Rhizobium sp. N324: one gene and its partner. The protein of the gene in region 1 binds, or shares a complex with, the protein of each later gene. Links are inferred from orthologs where the notes say so. Each region holds a gene or a part of one and is shown on either strand. Other genes may lie near its edges.

What was found.
Region 2: the proteins of trxA (region 1) and trxB are in contact, whole or in part, in a crystal structure (PDB 1F6M), measured with the Escherichia coli proteins. The link is inferred for Rhizobium sp. N324 from one-to-one orthologs.

The regions. Positions count from the first base shown.
Region 1 is NZ_CP013630.1:19,672-22,339, reverse strand. It holds trxA (thioredoxin), read left to right. Parts: upstream 1-1,008; coding sequence 1,009-1,329; downstream 1,330-2,668. Other genes in the region: AMK05_RS00120 (bifunctional folylpolyglutamate synthase/dihydrofolate synthase), read right to left, coding at 1,403-2,668; addA (double-strand break repair helicase AddA), read left to right, coding at 1-937. UniProt on the Escherichia coli protein: Participates in various redox reactions through the reversible oxidation of its active center dithiol to a disulfide and catalyzes dithiol-disulfide exchange reactions.
Region 2 is NZ_CP013630.1:3,266,423-3,280,045, forward strand. The notes cover bases 1,791-4,789. They hold trxB (thioredoxin-disulfide reductase), read left to right. Parts: upstream 1,791-2,802; coding sequence 2,803-3,777; downstream 3,778-4,789. Other genes in these bases: AMK05_RS15700 (sigma-54-dependent transcriptional regulator), read left to right, coding at 1,791-2,097; AMK05_RS15705 (Lrp/AsnC family transcriptional regulator), read right to left, coding at 2,104-2,571; AMK05_RS15715 (LysR family transcriptional regulator VtlR), read left to right, coding at 3,800-4,696; AMK05_RS34615 (hypothetical protein), read right to left, coding at 4,723-4,789. In the rest of the region: AMK05_RS15695 (sensor histidine kinase), read left to right, coding at 1-743; more of AMK05_RS15700, read left to right, coding at 748-1,790; more of AMK05_RS34615, read right to left, coding at 4,790-5,151; AMK05_RS15720 (ArsR/SmtB family transcription factor), read left to right, coding at 5,249-5,542; AMK05_RS15725 (MFS transporter), read left to right, coding at 5,544-6,710; AMK05_RS15730 (alkene reductase), read left to right, coding at 6,736-7,860; AMK05_RS15735 (aminoglycoside phosphotransferase family protein), read left to right, coding at 7,935-8,735; AMK05_RS15740 (NAD-dependent epimerase/dehydratase family protein), read right to left, coding at 8,732-9,754; AMK05_RS15745 (LysR family transcriptional regulator), read left to right, coding at 9,849-10,748; AMK05_RS15750 (GrpB family protein), read left to right, coding at 10,862-11,374; AMK05_RS15755 (DUF2188 domain-containing protein), read right to left, coding at 11,377-11,658; AMK05_RS15760 (calcium:proton antiporter), read left to right, coding at 11,889-12,986; AMK05_RS15765 (hypothetical protein), read right to left, coding at 13,043-13,623.

The DNA of each region.
Region 1 (2,668 bases):
GGAAGAAGAATACCGCCGATTGCTCTATGTCGCCATGACGCGTGCCGCCGACCGGCTGGTCGTCTGCGGCTATCGCGGCGTGCGTGTGAGCAACGACACCTGGCATATGATGATCTCGACGGCGCTGCGCGACGACCATCCGCATGTCGAGGCGACCACATTCTCCAGTCCCGATGGCGAATGGCCGGGGATCAAATGGCGTGTGCCGCGGGTGGAACGAAGCTTCGAGCGTATCGACCGCAGCCGGGAGCGCGACAGCGAGGAGAGGCTGCCGGACGGTCTGTTGCGGCCATTGCCGCCGCAGGCCGAGCTGCCCCGGCCGCTTAGCCCCTCCGGCGCCGGGACGATCATCGATGAAGACGAGGGCGGCTTGCTCGTCGTTTCGCCGCTGTTCGGCGAGAAGGAGCCCAGCGATCGGTCAATGGAGAAGGGCCGGCTGATCCATCGCATGCTGCAGGCGCTTCCGGAAATTCCGCCTGCGGAGCGGGCCGATGCCGCAGGCCGCTATGCCGAACGGGCGGCGCGGTTCTGGCCGGAAGCCGAACGCCGCAAGCTCGTCGATTCGGTTCTGAAACTATTGGACGAAGAGGGTCTGCAGGCCGTCCTCGGTTCGCAGGCCCAGCCCGAGGTCTCGATCATGGGAACGCTGACGCTTGAAGACAGACGTTATGCCGTCTCCGGCCGCATCGACCGGCTTGCCGTCCTTGCCGATCGGGTCGTCATCCTCGATTACAAGACCAATCGGGTGCCGCCGGCGACAGAGTCGGCCATCCCCTTCGCCCACCGGGCACAGCTGGCGATCTATCGCGAGATCCTGGCGCCGCTCTATCCCGACAAGCCGATCGAGTGCATGCTCGTCTATACCGAGAACGCCTCGCTTTACACGCTGAGCGAAAAGGTACTCGGTTTGGCGCTTGCAGCGGTCAAGACAAAGTGAAATACCGGACATTGAAAATTTGGCACCGCACCATCACATGTGGTTCAACACCCGAGGTAAAGGAGCAGCCCATGGCTACCGTGAAAGTCGATATCAACAACTTCCAGTCGGAAGTTCTGGAATCCGCAGAACCCGTCGTCGTCGATTTCTGGGCTGAATGGTGCGGCCCATGCAAGATGATTGCGCCGAGCCTTGAAGAAATCTCCGTCGAGATGGAAGGCAAGGTCAAGGTCGCCAAGCTGAATATCGATGAGAATCCGGAACTCGCCGCACAGTTCGGCGTCCGCTCCATTCCGACGCTGGCGATCTTCAAGGGCGGCGAAGTTGCCGACATCTCGGTCGGCGCCAAGCCGAAGACCGCGCTTTCGAACTGGATTTCGAACGCTGCCTGATCGATTGATATCGCATTGATGAAAAAGCCCGGTGATGCCGGGCTTTTTCATTTCATATTCTTCATTTCGCCCATCATTTCGGCGGCGTGCCGTTGTCCGACAGCACATCGCCGACGAGATAGAGAGAGCCGCCGACGAGGATGCGCGGCGGCAGACCCTCCGGATCGGTAACGGCCTTTATCGCTTCGAGCGCCTCACCGACTGTCGACATCGGTTCGGCAACCAAGCCGGCATCATAAGCGGCGTTCGACAAGATCACCGGGTCGATCATCGCCTCGCTGCCGCGGATCGGCACGCAGAAGACCTTCTCGACCAAGCCGGCGAAGGCTTTGAAATAGCCGACCGGGTCCTTGGTGTTGATCATGCCGATGATGAGGAAAAGCGGCCGCGACTGGCGCTCCTCGAAATTGGCCATGGCTTCGGCGATCACTTCGCCGGCACCGGGATTGTGCCCGCCATCGATCCAGATCTCGGCGCCGGCGGGCGCATGCGCCAGCAGCCGGCCCTCGCCCAGGCGCTGCAGCCGGCCCGGCCATTCCACCGAATTCATCGCCTTTTCCATCATCGTCTCGGTGACGGTGAAACCCGCCGCCTTGACGGCGCGGATGGCGGCGGCGGCATTGGCATATTGATGGCGGCCTGGAAGGCGCGGCAACGGCAGGTCGGCAAGACCGAATTCGTCCTGATAGACGAGCCGGCCATATTCCTCATGCGCCATGAAATCCTGCCCGAAGACGGCGCTCGGGCAATGCAGCCGTTCGGCCGTCGACATCAGCACGTCGAGTGCCGCGTCATATTCCTGGTGGCCGATGACGACAGGAAGCCCCGGCTTCATGATGCCGGCCTTTTCGGCGGCGATCAGTTCGACCCTGTCGCCGAGATAGGGCTGATGATCCAGCGAAATGGGCATGATCACCGAGACGGCCGGATCGGAAATGACATTGGTGGCGTCGAAGCGGCCGCCGAGGCCGACTTCGATGATCGCGGCATCGGCCGGCTGTTCGGAAAACAGGATGAAGGTGACCGCCGTCAGGATTTCGAAGACGGTGATGTGCTGTCCGCCATTGGCATCGGCCACACGCCGCAGGGCCTCGGCAAAGACGGCGTCATCGACAAGCTGCCCGCGCCCGCCCGCCACACCGATGCGATAACGCTCGTGCCAATTGACGAGATGTGGCGAGGTGTGAACGTGAGCGCTGTAGCCGCCGGCTTCGAGCAGAGCGCGGCAGAAGGCGGTGACCGACCCCTTGCCGTTTGTGCCGGCGACATGGATCACCGGCGGCAGTTTCCGGTGCGGATTGCCGAGCACATCGAGAAGACGGATGATGCGGTCGAGAGA
Region 2 (13,623 bases), 3.2 Mb from region 1 along the record:
TGCAGGCCGAGATCATCGGCCACCGGAATACGGAGCAGAAGCTGCAGGCGGTGCAGCAGGATCTGGTGCAGGCCAACCGGCTGGCGATCCTCGGTCAGGTTGCCGCCGGCGTCGCCCATGAGATCAACCAGCCGGTGGCGACCATCCGTGCCTATGCCGACAATGCCCGCACCTTTCTCGACCGCGGTCAGACCGCTCCTGCCGGAGAAAATCTCGAAAACATCGCGGCGCTGACGGAGCGCATCGGTTCGATCACCGACGAGCTGAAGACCTTCGCCCGCAAGGGCCGCGGCGGCGCCGAACCGACCGGCTTGAAGGACGTGATCGAGGGCGCCGTGATGCTGTTGCGCAGCCGCTTTGCCGGCCGCATGGACACGCTCGACATCGACCTGCCGCCGGCCGACCTGCAGGTCATGGGCAACAGGATCCGCCTCGAACAGGTGCTGATCAACTTGCTTCAGAACGCGCTTGAAGCCGTGGCGCCGAAGGCCGACGAGGCGCGCGTCGAGGTCAGGACGTCAAGCGAAGGGGACATGGTGGCGCTGACGGTCGCCGACAACGGCCCCGGCATTTCGCCGGAGATCCGCAAGGGCCTGTTCACGCCGTTCAACACCTCTAAGGAAAGCGGCCTCGGCCTCGGGCTGGTCATCTCCAAGGATATCGTCGGCGATTACGGCGGCCGGATGGAGGTCGACAGCGACGGCAGCGGAACCCGGTTCGTCGTGCATTTGAGGAAGGCTTGAGATCATGACCACAGTGATGCCGGTTGCGCTGATCGACGACGATAAGGATTTGCGCCGCGCCACCGCCCAGACGCTCGAGCTCGCCGGATTTTCCGTTTCCGCCTATGATGGTGCGAAGGCCGCTCTGGCCGACCTGCCCGCCGACTTTGCCGGCCCCGTCGTGACCGATATCCGCATGCCGGAGATCGACGGATTGCAGCTGTTTGCCACGCTGAAGAGCATGGACGCCGACCTGCCGGTGATCCTGATGACCGGCCATGGCGATATTCCGATGGCCGTGCAGGCGATCCAGAACGGCGCCTATGATTTCATCGCCAAACCGTTTGCGGCCGACCGGCTGGTTCAAAGCGTGCGTCGCGCCGGCGAGAAGCGGCGGCTTATCCTGGAAAACCGCATGCTGCGCAAAGCGGCCGAGGATGCGCAGGAGAATTCGCCACTGATCGGCCAGACGCCGGTCATGGAAAATTTGCGGAAGATTCTGCGCCACATCGCCGATACCGATGTCGACGTGCTCGTGGCCGGCGAAACCGGCAGCGGCAAGGAAGTCGTGGCCCAGATCCTGCATCAGTGGAGCCACCGCCGGAAGGGCAATTTCGTGGCGCTGAACTGCGGGGCGCTACCCGAAACCGTCATCGAAAGCGAGCTGTTCGGCCACGAGGCCGGCGCCTTTACCGGCGCCCAAAAACGCCGCACCGGCCGCATTGAACATGCAAGCGGTGGCACGCTTTTCCTTGACGAGATCGAGAGCATGCCGGTCGCCACCCAGGTCAAGATGCTGCGGGTGCTGGAAATGCGCGAAATCACCCCGCTCGGCACCAATGAGGTGCGCCCGGTCGATCTCCGCGTCGTCGCGGCCGCCAAGATCGACCTCGGCGATCCCGAGCTGCGCGGCGATTTTCGCGAGGATCTCTATTACCGGCTGAATGTAGTGACGATCTCCATTCCGCCGCTGAGGGAGCGCCGCGACGATATTCCGCTGCTGTTTTCCCACTTCGCCGCCCGCGCCGCCGAGCGCTTCCGCAGAGAGGTGCCGGAGCTGTCGCCCGGGATGCGCCGCCACTTTGCCTCGCACGCATGGCCGGGCAATGTCCGCGAGCTCTCGCACTATGCCGAGCGTGTGGTGCTGGGCGTCGAAGGCGGCGCAGCCGCACCCGTCCCTGCCCAGCCGACCGGCGGCGGCACCCTGCCCGAACGGCTGGAACGCTACGAGGCGGAGATCATCCGCGAGGCGCTCACAGCCAATGACGGCGACGTGCGCAGCACCATTGAGGCGCTCGGCATTCCGAGAAAGACGTTTTACGACAAGCTCCAGCGCCACGGCATCAACCGCGGCGGCTATACCGCACGCAAATAGACGGTTTCAGACTTCCACCAGTCCCAGCTTCTTCACCTGCCGGATCGTCAGCATGGTGCGCACGGTATCGACATGTTCGTTGGCGGTCAGCACCTCGATGACGAAATCCTGGAAGTGGGTGAGATTTTCAGCCACGCAATGCAGCAGGAAATCGCTGTCGCCGGAGACCATCCAGGCCTGCCGCACCAGCGGCCATTCGGTGGTGGCGGCGGCAAAGGCCTTGAGATTGCCTTCCGACTGATGCTTGAGGCCGACCATGCAGAAAGCGACGAGATCGAAGCCCAGCCTCGGGCTGTTCAGCATCGCATGGTAGCCCTCGATGATGCCGGCTTCCTCGAGCTTGCGCACCCGGCGCAGGCAGGGCGGCGCCGAAATGCCGACGCGATCGGCAAGCTCCACATTGGTCATGCGGCCATCGGCCTGCAATTCCCGGAGGATCTTTATATCGATGACGTCGAGTTCGGCGCGACCCACATCATTGCCTTTCTTTAATTCTCCGCGGGGAGCTTCTATATAAAGCGGCGGAATACGCAAGAATGTTTCACGCCGATGACGGATTCTTGCACATCCGGGTGATTTGCCTTGTTGGTAACGCAAGGCTGCCCTTGAATAAAAGCATTGGACGTTCATAAATGGCGCAGGGACCGCGAAACGGCCGCAATCGCCACTTAGCCGCCGCCCTCCCGCCAGTCGAAAGGAAATGACATGCCCGCCCGCCACACGAAGGTGCTCATCATCGGTTCCGGACCCGCAGGCTATACCGCCGCGGTCTATGCCGCGCGCGCCATGCTGAAGCCGGTTCTGATCGCCGGCCTCGAACAGGGCGGCCAGCTGATGATCACCACCGATGTCGAGAACTATCCGGGCTTTGCCGATCCGATCCAGGGCCCCTGGCTGATGGAACAGATGCTGCAGCAGGCAAAACATGTCGGCGCCGAGATCGTCAACGACCTGGTGACCGAAGTCGACATGAACCAGCGTCCCTTCGTCGCCCGCACCGACAGCGGCCAGGTCTGGACCGCTGACACGCTGATCATCGCCACCGGCGCCAAGGCCAAATGGCTCGGCATCGAGAGCGAGCAGCATTTCCAGGGCTTCGGCGTTTCGGCCTGCGCCACCTGCGACGGCTTCTTCTATCGCAACAAGGATGTGATCGTGGTCGGCGGCGGCAACAGCGCCGTCGAGGAGGCGCTCTACCTCTCCAACATCGCCAAGTCGGTGACATTGGTCCACCGCCGCGACTTCTTCCGGGCCGAGAAGATCCTGCAGGAACGCTTGTTCTCCAAGGAGAACGTCAAGGTACTGTGGAACACCGAAGTGGCCGAAATCACCGGCACGCCGGCCAAGCCCCCGATGCCGCAATCCGTCACCGGCGCGCGGCTGCGCGACACCAGGACCGGTGTGATCACCGAGATGCCGATCGACGGCGTCTTCGTCGCCATCGGCCATGCGCCGGCAACCGAACTTTTCAAGGACAAGCTGAAGCTGAAGGACAACGGCTATCTCTGGACCGCGCCGGATTCGACCGCGACCAGCCTCGAAGGGGTCTATGCCGCCGGCGACGTGACCGACGATACGTTCCGCCAGGCGATCACCGCCGCCGGCCTGGGATGCATGGCGGCACTGGAAGCCGAGCGCTATCTGACGAGCCACGTGCCCGTCGCCGTGGCAGCGGAGTAGGATCGGCATGAGGGGTGGGGGAATGCCATTGGATTGGGACAAGCTGCGTATTTTTCACGCAGCTGCCGAGGCGGGTTCGTTCACGCATGCGGCGGATAAGCTGCATCTGTCCCAATCCGCCATCAGCCGCCAGGTCAGCGCGCTGGAGCAGGATGTCGGCACCAAGCTGTTTCACCGCCATGCGCGCGGCCTGATCCTGACGGAACAGGGCGAGCTGCTCTACCGCACCGCCCACGACGTGCTGCTGAAGCTCGAAACCGTGAAGATGCAGCTCACCGAGACCAACGAGACACCGTCCGGCAAGCTGCGCGTGACGACGACGGTCGGTCTCGGCCAGGGCTGGCTCACCGACAAGATCCAGGAATTCCTGCAGCTTTATCCCGATGTGCAGATCCAGCTGATCCTCGACAACGAGGAAGTGGATGTGAACATGCGCCATGCCGACTGCGCCATCCGCCTGCGCCAGCCGCAGCAATCCGACCTCATCCAGCGCAAGCTCTTCACCGTGCACATGCACGTCTATGCTGCGCCCTCCTACATCAACCGCCACGGTGAGCCGCAGAAGATCGAGGATCTCGACAATCACCGCATCATCACCTTCGGCGAGCCGGCGCCGAGCTATTTGCTCGACGTCAACTGGCTCGAGGTGGCAGGCCGCTCGTCGGATAACAAGCGCATCCCGCATCTGCAGATCAACAGCCAGACCTCGATCAAGCGCGCCGCCCTGCTCGGCATTGGCGTCGCCTGCCTGCCGGATTACATCGTCGGCCGCGATCCCGGCCTGATCCAGCTGGCGATCAATGCCGACGTCCCCTCCTTCGACACCTATTTCTGCTATCCCGATGAGATCAAGAACGCCGCCAAGCTGAAGGCTTTCCGTGATTTCATCGTCAGCAAGGCCAGAAACTGGAATTTTTGAGCCAGATTTATGGAATGATTTCCATACTATGCGGACAGCGCATAACTGGCATGCACAAATAAGGGTTGCCGTTTGCCCATTAAACCACCATATCGCACATAGCTGATGCACATGGTGGCTTTTCCTCCCAGTTCCACCGCATTAGCTGTTCCCCTCTGGAGGTTTTTGACCTTCACACTTATAAGGGCCCTGGTTTTCCAGTGGCCCTCTTTTTTTGCCTTGGCTCTCCGGGAAATGCCGCACCGCAAAAAAATTGTGCGGCGCATAGCAGGCATGCACAAAAAAGCATTGAAACCTGCCCAAGGAAGCACCATATCTCTCTCAGCTGATGCATCTTGTGGTTTCTCTCCCAGTACCACCGCATTAGCTGTTCCCCTCTGGAGGTTTTTGACCTTCACAATTACAAGGGCCCTGGTTTTCCGGTGGCCCTCTTTTTTTGCCCAAATTTTGCTCACCTGACAAAACTCGCCGCCTCACGCCTCCGTGATTTGCATATCGGCGCCTGACGATCAATATATCGATAAATAACGATTTATAATTCGGCGAACAACGATGGACAAAGACGAGATTATCAAGGCGCTCGCCCATCCCACCCGGATGGACATTCTGACCTGGCTGAAAAATCCCGAGCAGCATTTCCCCTCGCAGGAGCATCCCTTCGAAATGGGCGTCTGCGCCAGCCAGTTCGAGCGTTGCGGCCTGTCGCAGTCGACGGTCTCGGCCCATTTGGGAACGCTGCATCGCGCCGGCCTCGTCACCACCAAACGCGTCGGACAGTGGATCTTCTACAAGCGCAACGAAGAAACGATCGCTGCCTTCCTGAAGCAACTGACGCAGGATCTTTGAAATGCCCCTCGCCCTTCTCGTCCTCGCCTTGAGCTCGTTTGCGATAGGCACCACGGAATTCGTCATCATGGGTCTGCTGCCCGAGGTCGCCGCCGATCTCTCGGTGACGATCCCGCAGGCCGGGTGGCTGGTCACCGGTTATGCGCTGGCGGTCGCGATCGGCGCCCCGGTGATGGCTATTTCCACCGCGAAGCTGAAGCGCCGCACCGCCCTGATCGCGCTGATGGCCTTCTTCATCGCCGGCAACCTGCTTTGCGCTCTGGCAAGCGGCTACTGGGTGCTGATGATCGCCCGTATCGTTACCGCGCTTTGCCACGGCGCCTTCTTCGGCATCGGTTCGGTCGTCGCCGCCGGCCTGGTCGCCGAAGACCGCAAGGCCCGCGCCGTCGCCCTGATGTTTACCGGCCTGACGCTTGCCAATGTTCTCGGCGTGCCGCTCGGCACCGCGATCGGCCAGGCCTATGGCTGGCGCGCCACCTTCGGGATCGTCACCGTCATCGGCGTCGTCACTATCGCAGGCCTGATCGCCATCCTGCCCAGGGATAAGCAGCAGGAAAACGGCAGTATTCTGCGCGAAATCGCAGCGCTCAAAAATGGCGGTCTGTGGCTGGCGCTTTCCACCACCGTCTTCTTCGCCGCCTCGATGTTCGCGCTCTTCACCTATATCGCGCCGCTGCTGCGCGACGTCACCGGCGTTTCGCCGGAAGGCGTCACCTGGACGCTATTCCTGATCGGCCTCGGGCTGACCATCGGCAATCTCCTCGGCGGCAAACTGGCCGACTGGCGGCTTGGCGCGACGCTTGCCGGCGTCTTCGCCGCGATCGCCCTCACCTCGATTGCCTTCAGTTACACCAGCCACTTCTTCATCCCGGCTGAAATCACGCTCTTTCTCTGGGCACTGGCAAGTTTTGCCGCCGTGCCGGCGCTGCAGGTCGGCGTCGTCGGCTTCGGCAAGGACGCTCCGAACCTGGTTTCAACCATCAATATCGGCGCCTTCAACACCGGCAATGCGCTCGGCGCCTGGGTCGGCGGCCTCGTCATCGATGCCGGCTTCGATCTTACCCGCGTTCCGCTCGCCGCAGCCTTGATGGCCCTGATCGGCCTCGGCGCGACTGGACTCACCTATCTCTCTGCCCGGGGCCGGGCCGCACTTGCCCCCGCCGAGTGATCCCCCCGCAAAAGAAAGGACCATCATGGCCAAGCTTTTCGAACCCACAAAGGTCGGCGACATCACTGTCAAAAACCGCATCGTCATGGCGCCGCTCACCCGCAACCGCTCGCCGGGCGCCATCCCCAATGACCTCAATGTCGAATATTACCGCCAGCGCGCCACGGCTGGCCTGATCATCACCGAAGCGACCGCGATCACCCATCAGGGCCAAGGCTATGCCGACGTGCCCGGCCTTTATAGCAAAGAGGCTCTCGACGGCTGGAAGCGCGTGACCGACGCCGTTCACGCTGGCGGCGGCAAGATCGTCGTCCAGATGTGGCATGTCGGCCGCATCTCGCACACGACGCTGCAGCCGAACGGCAACAAGCCGGTCTCCTCCACCGACCGCGTCGCCAAGGCCAAGACCTATCTGGTCGATGGCGACGGCAGCGGCAGCTTTGCCGACACCTCCGAACCGCGCGCGCTCGAAACCGCCGAAATCCCCGGCATCGTCGAGGATTACCGCAAGGCCGCTCGTGCGGCGATCGACGCCGGCTTCGATGGCGTTGAGATCCATGGCGCCAACGGCTACCTACTCGACCAGTTCATCCGCGACGGCGTCAACGATCGCACCGACCAATATGGCGGCTCGATCGAAAACCGCACGCGGCTGGCCTTCGAGGTCGTCGATGCCGTGGTGAAGGAAATCGGCGCAGGCCGCACCGCGATCCGCATCTCGCCGGTAACGCCGTCGGGTGAAAGCTACGATTCCAATCCGCAAGCGACCTTCACCCACGTCGTCGAAGGCCTGGCAATATACGCTCTCGCCTATATCCATGTCATCGAAGGCCAGACCGGCGGCGACCGCGACTATCGCCAGGGCGACAATCCTTCCTTCGATTATAAGGCGCTGCGCCAGGCTTATGAAAAGGCCGGCGGCAAGGCCGACTGGATGGTCAATAACGGTTATGACCGCGATCTGGCGATCGACGCCGTCGAAAGCGGCCGCGCCGACCTCGTCGCCTTCGGCAAACCTTTCATCGCCAATCCCGATCTCGTCGGACGGCTGGCGAACAACCTGCCGCTCAACACGCCCGACCAGGCGACCTTCTATGGCGGCACCGCCAGGGGTTATGTCGATTACCCCGCCCTCGAAAAGGTCGCCTGAACCGATCCACGCCAACGTGAATCCCGCCGAAAGGCGGGATTTCCATTTTTGATATGTCTCTGTAGGGTGCCATCATGTTCGCTCCCCATCTTAATCGCTGGTCGCTGATAGCAGACGGCGAGCCTATCATCACCCATTCAAGCCGCCTGCTGCCCGTGCTCTGGCAGGAGAGGCCCGCCATGCTGAAAGTGGCGACCGATATCGACGAACGATACGGGGCGCTGCTGATGCAGTGGTGGGACGGCGACGGCGCGGCCCATGTCTATGCTCATGAAGACGACGCGGTGCTCCTGGAACGGGCGACGGGAAAACGCTCGCTGCTTGCCATGGCGATGAACGGCGAGGACGATGAGGCGAGCCGCATCCTCTGCCGGACGGCGGCACGGCTGCATGCGCCGCGCGAAAAACCGCTGCCCGATCCCGTGCCCCTCACCCGCTGGTTCCGCGATCTGGAGCCGGCAGCCCAAAACCATGGCGGCACGCTGGCCGATTGCTCGGCGATTGCCGACGCCCTGCTCGCCGATCCGCGCGACCTCACCGTCCTGCATGGCGATATTCATCACGAGAACATTCTAGATTTCGAGGCGCGCGGCTGGCTGGCGATCGATCCGAAGCGGCTCCATGGCGAACGCGGCTTCGATTTCGCCAATATCTTCGCCAATGAAGAACTGCCTGTCATCACCGATCCGGCCCGTTTCCGCCGCCAGCTCGCTGTCGTTTCGGCAGAGGCTCGGCTGGAGCCGAAGCGGCTGCTGCAATGGATCGCCGCCTATTCCGGCCTATCCGCCGCCTGGTTCCTCGGCGACCCCAACATCGAGCAGGCAGAAAAGGCCCTGACGGTCGCCCGGATCGCGTTGGCAGAACTCGAGACTTAACCCGCATTCTCAGGCGAAGGCATAATCAGGGCCGTCGCCGTGTCATGATGCGGTTCCGGCAGGCAGCCGAGAGCCACAAGCGAAGCTCTGACGGCCTCGTCGATCGGCGTTTGCGGCTCCTGGCCAAGTTCGGCTATCAACCTGGTGTTCCGCATCCTGAGCGGCACCTTCCAGAGATAGCGCATCTCCTTGATCTCGCGCATGATCGGAACGAACGGCGCGGCGAGCGGTACGATCCACCAGGGAAAACGGCCGATCCTCGCCTTACCGCCGGCAACACGCCTGATCGCTTCGGCCATCTGCATACCGTCGGCATCCCAGAACCCCTCCATATGGTAGAGGGCAAAGAGCGGCAGCCGATCGGCCCGCTCAATGAGCTGGGCCATGGTTTCCGCCATATCGGGCAGATAGGCCCACTGGTGGCCGATGCCGCGCTGCCCCGGATTCTTGATCGTGCCGACCGGCTTGCCGGGCGTGACGAAACCCGATGAAAACCAACTGTTTCCAGTCGTGCCCGGGCCGAAGAAATCTCCGGCCCGGACGATGATCGCGCCAACACCGGCTTGCGATGCCGCTTCCAGCCGCTTCTCCATCTCGACGCGAATTGCCCCTTTCTTCGTCAGCGGATGCTGCGGGCTTTCCTCCGCCGGCGCCGGCAGGGCATCGGGACCGAAATTGTAGACGTTTCCAGGCAGTACGATGCGTGCGCCGACGGCGCGGGCAGCGGCGATGGTATTGTCCAACATCGGCAGCACCAGCGTTTCCCAATTGCGGTAGCCGGGCGGATTGACGGCATGCACGATCAGACTGACGCCATCGGCCGCCCTCAACACGTCACCGGCATTCATCGCATCGCCCTGCACCCATTCGAAAGCCGGCTCGCGCCTCGACGCCTTGGCGGCTTCACGGTTGAGCGCCCGGATGCGCCAGCCGCGCGCAAGCAGCTTGCGGGCAACCGCGCCGCCAATACCGCCGGTAGCGCCGAGAACAAGCACCGTCGTCTTCATTTCGCTGCTCATGACAACCATCTCCTTCGACTGAATAGAAGGACAATGCCACCGGGCCGGAATAAACAAAATTGACGAAATACATTCAGCTGCTATACAAAAATATATGAGAACCGAACCGAGTTGGGATTTCTACCGCAGTTTCCTGACCGTGCTCCAGCAAGGATCGCTTTCGGCCGCCGCCCGCGAGTTGGGGCTGACGCAGCCGACCATAGGCCGTCATGTCGACGCACTGGAAACGGCAATCGGCGCCGAGCTCTTCACCCGATCCCCGAACGGGCTGCTGCCGACCGACGCCGCCTTGGCACTGAAGCCCTATGCCGAGACGCTGGCGGCGACCGCCGCCGCCCTTTTGCGCACCGCATCCGGTGAGCGCGAGCGCGTCGCCGGAACCGTCAGGGTCAGCGCCAGCGAGGTGATCGCCGTCGAAGTGCTGCCGGGGATTCTCGGACCGCTGCAGGAGACCTATCCCGAACTCCAGATCGAGCTCTCGTCTTCCGATGCGATCGAGGATTTGGTGAACCGCGAGGCCGATATCGCCGTGCGCATGGCCGAGCCGCAGCAAGGCGCGCTCGTCGTACGCCGCATCGGCGATATCCCGCTCGGTTTCCACGCCCATCGCCGCTACCTCGAACGATACGGCATTCCGCAAAGCCTGGCTGATCTCGCAAACCACCGGCTCATCGGCTTCGACCGGCAGACGGCCTATGTCCGCATGGTAACAAAACGCTATGAAGTGCCGGGCGTCGACTTCTCCTACAGGACCGACAGCAATCTCGCCCAGCTTTCGGCGATCCGCGCCGGCGTCGGCATCGGTCTCTGCCAGATCGGGCTCGCACGTGATAATCCCGATCTGGTTCACCTCCTGCCGGATGCGTTCAAGATCCCGCTCGGCACGTGGGTTGCGATGCATGAGAGCCTGAAGACCTCGCCGCGCTGCCGCGCCACCTTCGACGCACTGGTCAAGGGGCTTCAGGACTATCACCGATATTCGATCGGCACTTAACCTCTCGAAATCCAGATTCGATTTTCGCAGAGAATCATGCGCAACCTTCAACCGAAAAGAGCATTCAAACTGCGTCCTATCTGATGGGCCGCGCTTTTAGCGGATGAAGACAAATGACCCACGACCCGGTTGAACTCGTGCCCTACGATCCGCAGTGGCCGCAGGCCTTCCGGCGCATCCGCGACAGGTTGCTCGTCTTGCTGCCGCAGGCGCTCTCCATCGATCACCTCGGCAGCACGTCCATATCAGGCATGACCGCCAAGCCGCTCATCGACATCGACGTCGTTCTTCCCGGCCTCGGGCATATCGAGGATGCCACGCGCGTACTTCTGACCGAAGACTACGAACCGCGCGGCAATCGTTATGACGACGAGGTCTGGGCGTTTTTATCGAGAGGGTCGGTGCCGCGGCAGCGGGTCTATCTCTGCCCGGCCGGCAATGGCACGCATCGAAACAGGCTGGCTTTCCGGGATTATCTCATCGCGCATCCAGACGCAGCGGCCGAATATGCCGCGCTCAAACGCAGGCTGGCAGCCGAATTCAGGATGGATGGCAACCGCTATACCGCCGAGAAGCGCGGTTTCGTCGACGCGATTGTCGCGCGGGCTTTGGCAAACGATGGTTGACTTCAAATGCCTTGCGAGGCTCCAGCCGCACGGTCCTTCCACTGACCATCCACCACCTCGGTTTCCGGCCGGTCGCCGCCTTCGGCATATTCTTCATGCCACTTGCCGTTTTCATCCTGCCAACTGATCTCGGCGGAATCGCCGCCGACCTGCTGTTCGGCCGCAACGATGCGCGCAGCTTCGAGCGCCTCGGCATGGGTCGGGAATGCTTCGGAGTAGACGCCTCCAAGCCTGTAGGCCCAACCGCCGTCATGCGGCACGACTTCGTAGACCACCTTGATCATGCATCCGTCTCCTCATCTTCTTTTGCGCATTCGCACGCTTCCGGACAGGATCCGGATCATCGCGGCCGCTTGACGAGAATTCGAGGACGCCGCGATCTGCTTTCCGGCCCCGATGGCGTTCAGTATTCCATTAAACGTCAAAGACTGCAAATGGCACTGGATAGCAACCTGCTTGATATGCGAAATCAGTGACTTAGATAAAACGCATGAATCAGGACGGGAGCTAGGACGTGGGGATTGCGTCACGCTTGAAAGAAGAGAAGTTTCTGGTCGCCGCGCTTGCCGTTGCGGCGGTCGCCTATGTCTTGGAACATGCCGTGATCGAGATGGGACGTGGTGTCGCGCTCATCGCCGCCGCCGCCTTGGTCGGCACCATCGTTCTCGCCTCGATCCGTGTCGCCCATCATGCCGAACTGCTCGCCGTCAAGGTCGGCGATCCCTATGGCACGATGATCCTGACGCTGTCGGCCGTCGCCGTCGAGGTCATCATCCTCGCCATCATGATGAGCGGAGAGAGTTCGCCGACACTGGTGCGCGACACGATCTATTCCGCCCTGATGCTCGATATCAACGGCATTCTGGGTCTCGCCGCCCTGCTCGGCGGCCTCAAGCACGGCGAACAGCCTTACAACGACAATTCGGGCAAGACCTACGGCGTGATGATCCTGACCGCCATGGGCATCTCGATGATCGTTCCGGAATTCGTGCCCAGCGATAAATGGCACTATTATTCCGCCTTCACCATTGTCGCAATGATTGCGCTCTACGGCCTCTTCCTGCGCATGCAGGTCGGCCAGCACAGCTATTTCTTCAGCTACAGCTACCCGCGCTCCGAACGGATGAAGGAGAGTCCGGACGAACATGGCTCCAACGAGCCGGCCGCAATCTCGATCGCCACCATTCTCGTCGGCGTCGTCATCATCGGCCTGCTGGCCGAGTTCATGGCCGCCTTCATGACCGAGGGCCTGCGCGACAGCGGCGCGCCGATCGCCGTGACCGCCGTCATCGTCGCGGCGATTTCAGCCGCTCCCGAGATCCTGACCGCCTTGAGGGCAGCGCTCAGAAACCACATGCAGGCGACCGTCAACATCGCTATGGGCGCCTCGCTCTCCACCGTGATCCTGACGGTGCCGGTGATGGAGGCGATCGCGCTCTATACCGGCCAGCCCTTCATCATGGCGATGACCCCGGTGCAGACGGTGATGGTGACGATCACGCTGATTGCCGCGGCGATCAACCTCAACGACGGTGAGACCAACGCCATCGAAGGTATGACGCATTTCATCCTCTTTGCCACCTTCGTCATGCTGACGGCGCTGGGCCTTTGAAGACGGCGCACCGCAGCGCGCACTCAGCCGTCGCACCTTTGGGGCAGGTGCGTCGGTCAATCCTTGGATTTTTCCAGGAAACGTTCTTTACGGGTTTTCGGCTTGAATCGCCGGAAGAAATTTTCGATGGCGCGGATGGATTTGGTGACGGACATCAGCCTGTCGATCTGGCTGTTCGCATTGTGAAGCCGCTCGGACAGGACTTCGGCCGCCGTCATCGCGATCTCGATCGGCGGCACCTGCGGAAAGCGTTTGGCGAGCGCCGCATAAGGGCTGGCATCGACGCCCCCCATCATCGAGATCGTGCCCATCCTGGCAAAGAGACGCAGGAAAATCTGCTCGAACGTCCAATCGTGCACGTCGAAGACCTTCCACTTCTCACTTCTCTTTGCCGAAAAGCCGGCAAGCAGGATCTTGCCCGGCAGGTGCAGGTCGGCGAGCCAGAGCGCCATCGCAAAGCCACTCGTAGCGATCTTGCCTGTCGGATAGAGATCGGCGAGCATCTGCGTCAGATCGAGGTGGCGGGCGCCGGTGGCGTTGAAGCGGCTCTCCTCGCTGAAGTTCTCCTCGGGGGAAACGCGGATGTTGACGACACCCAGAAAATCATCACCGGCGAAGAACCGCAGGACGTCAGCCA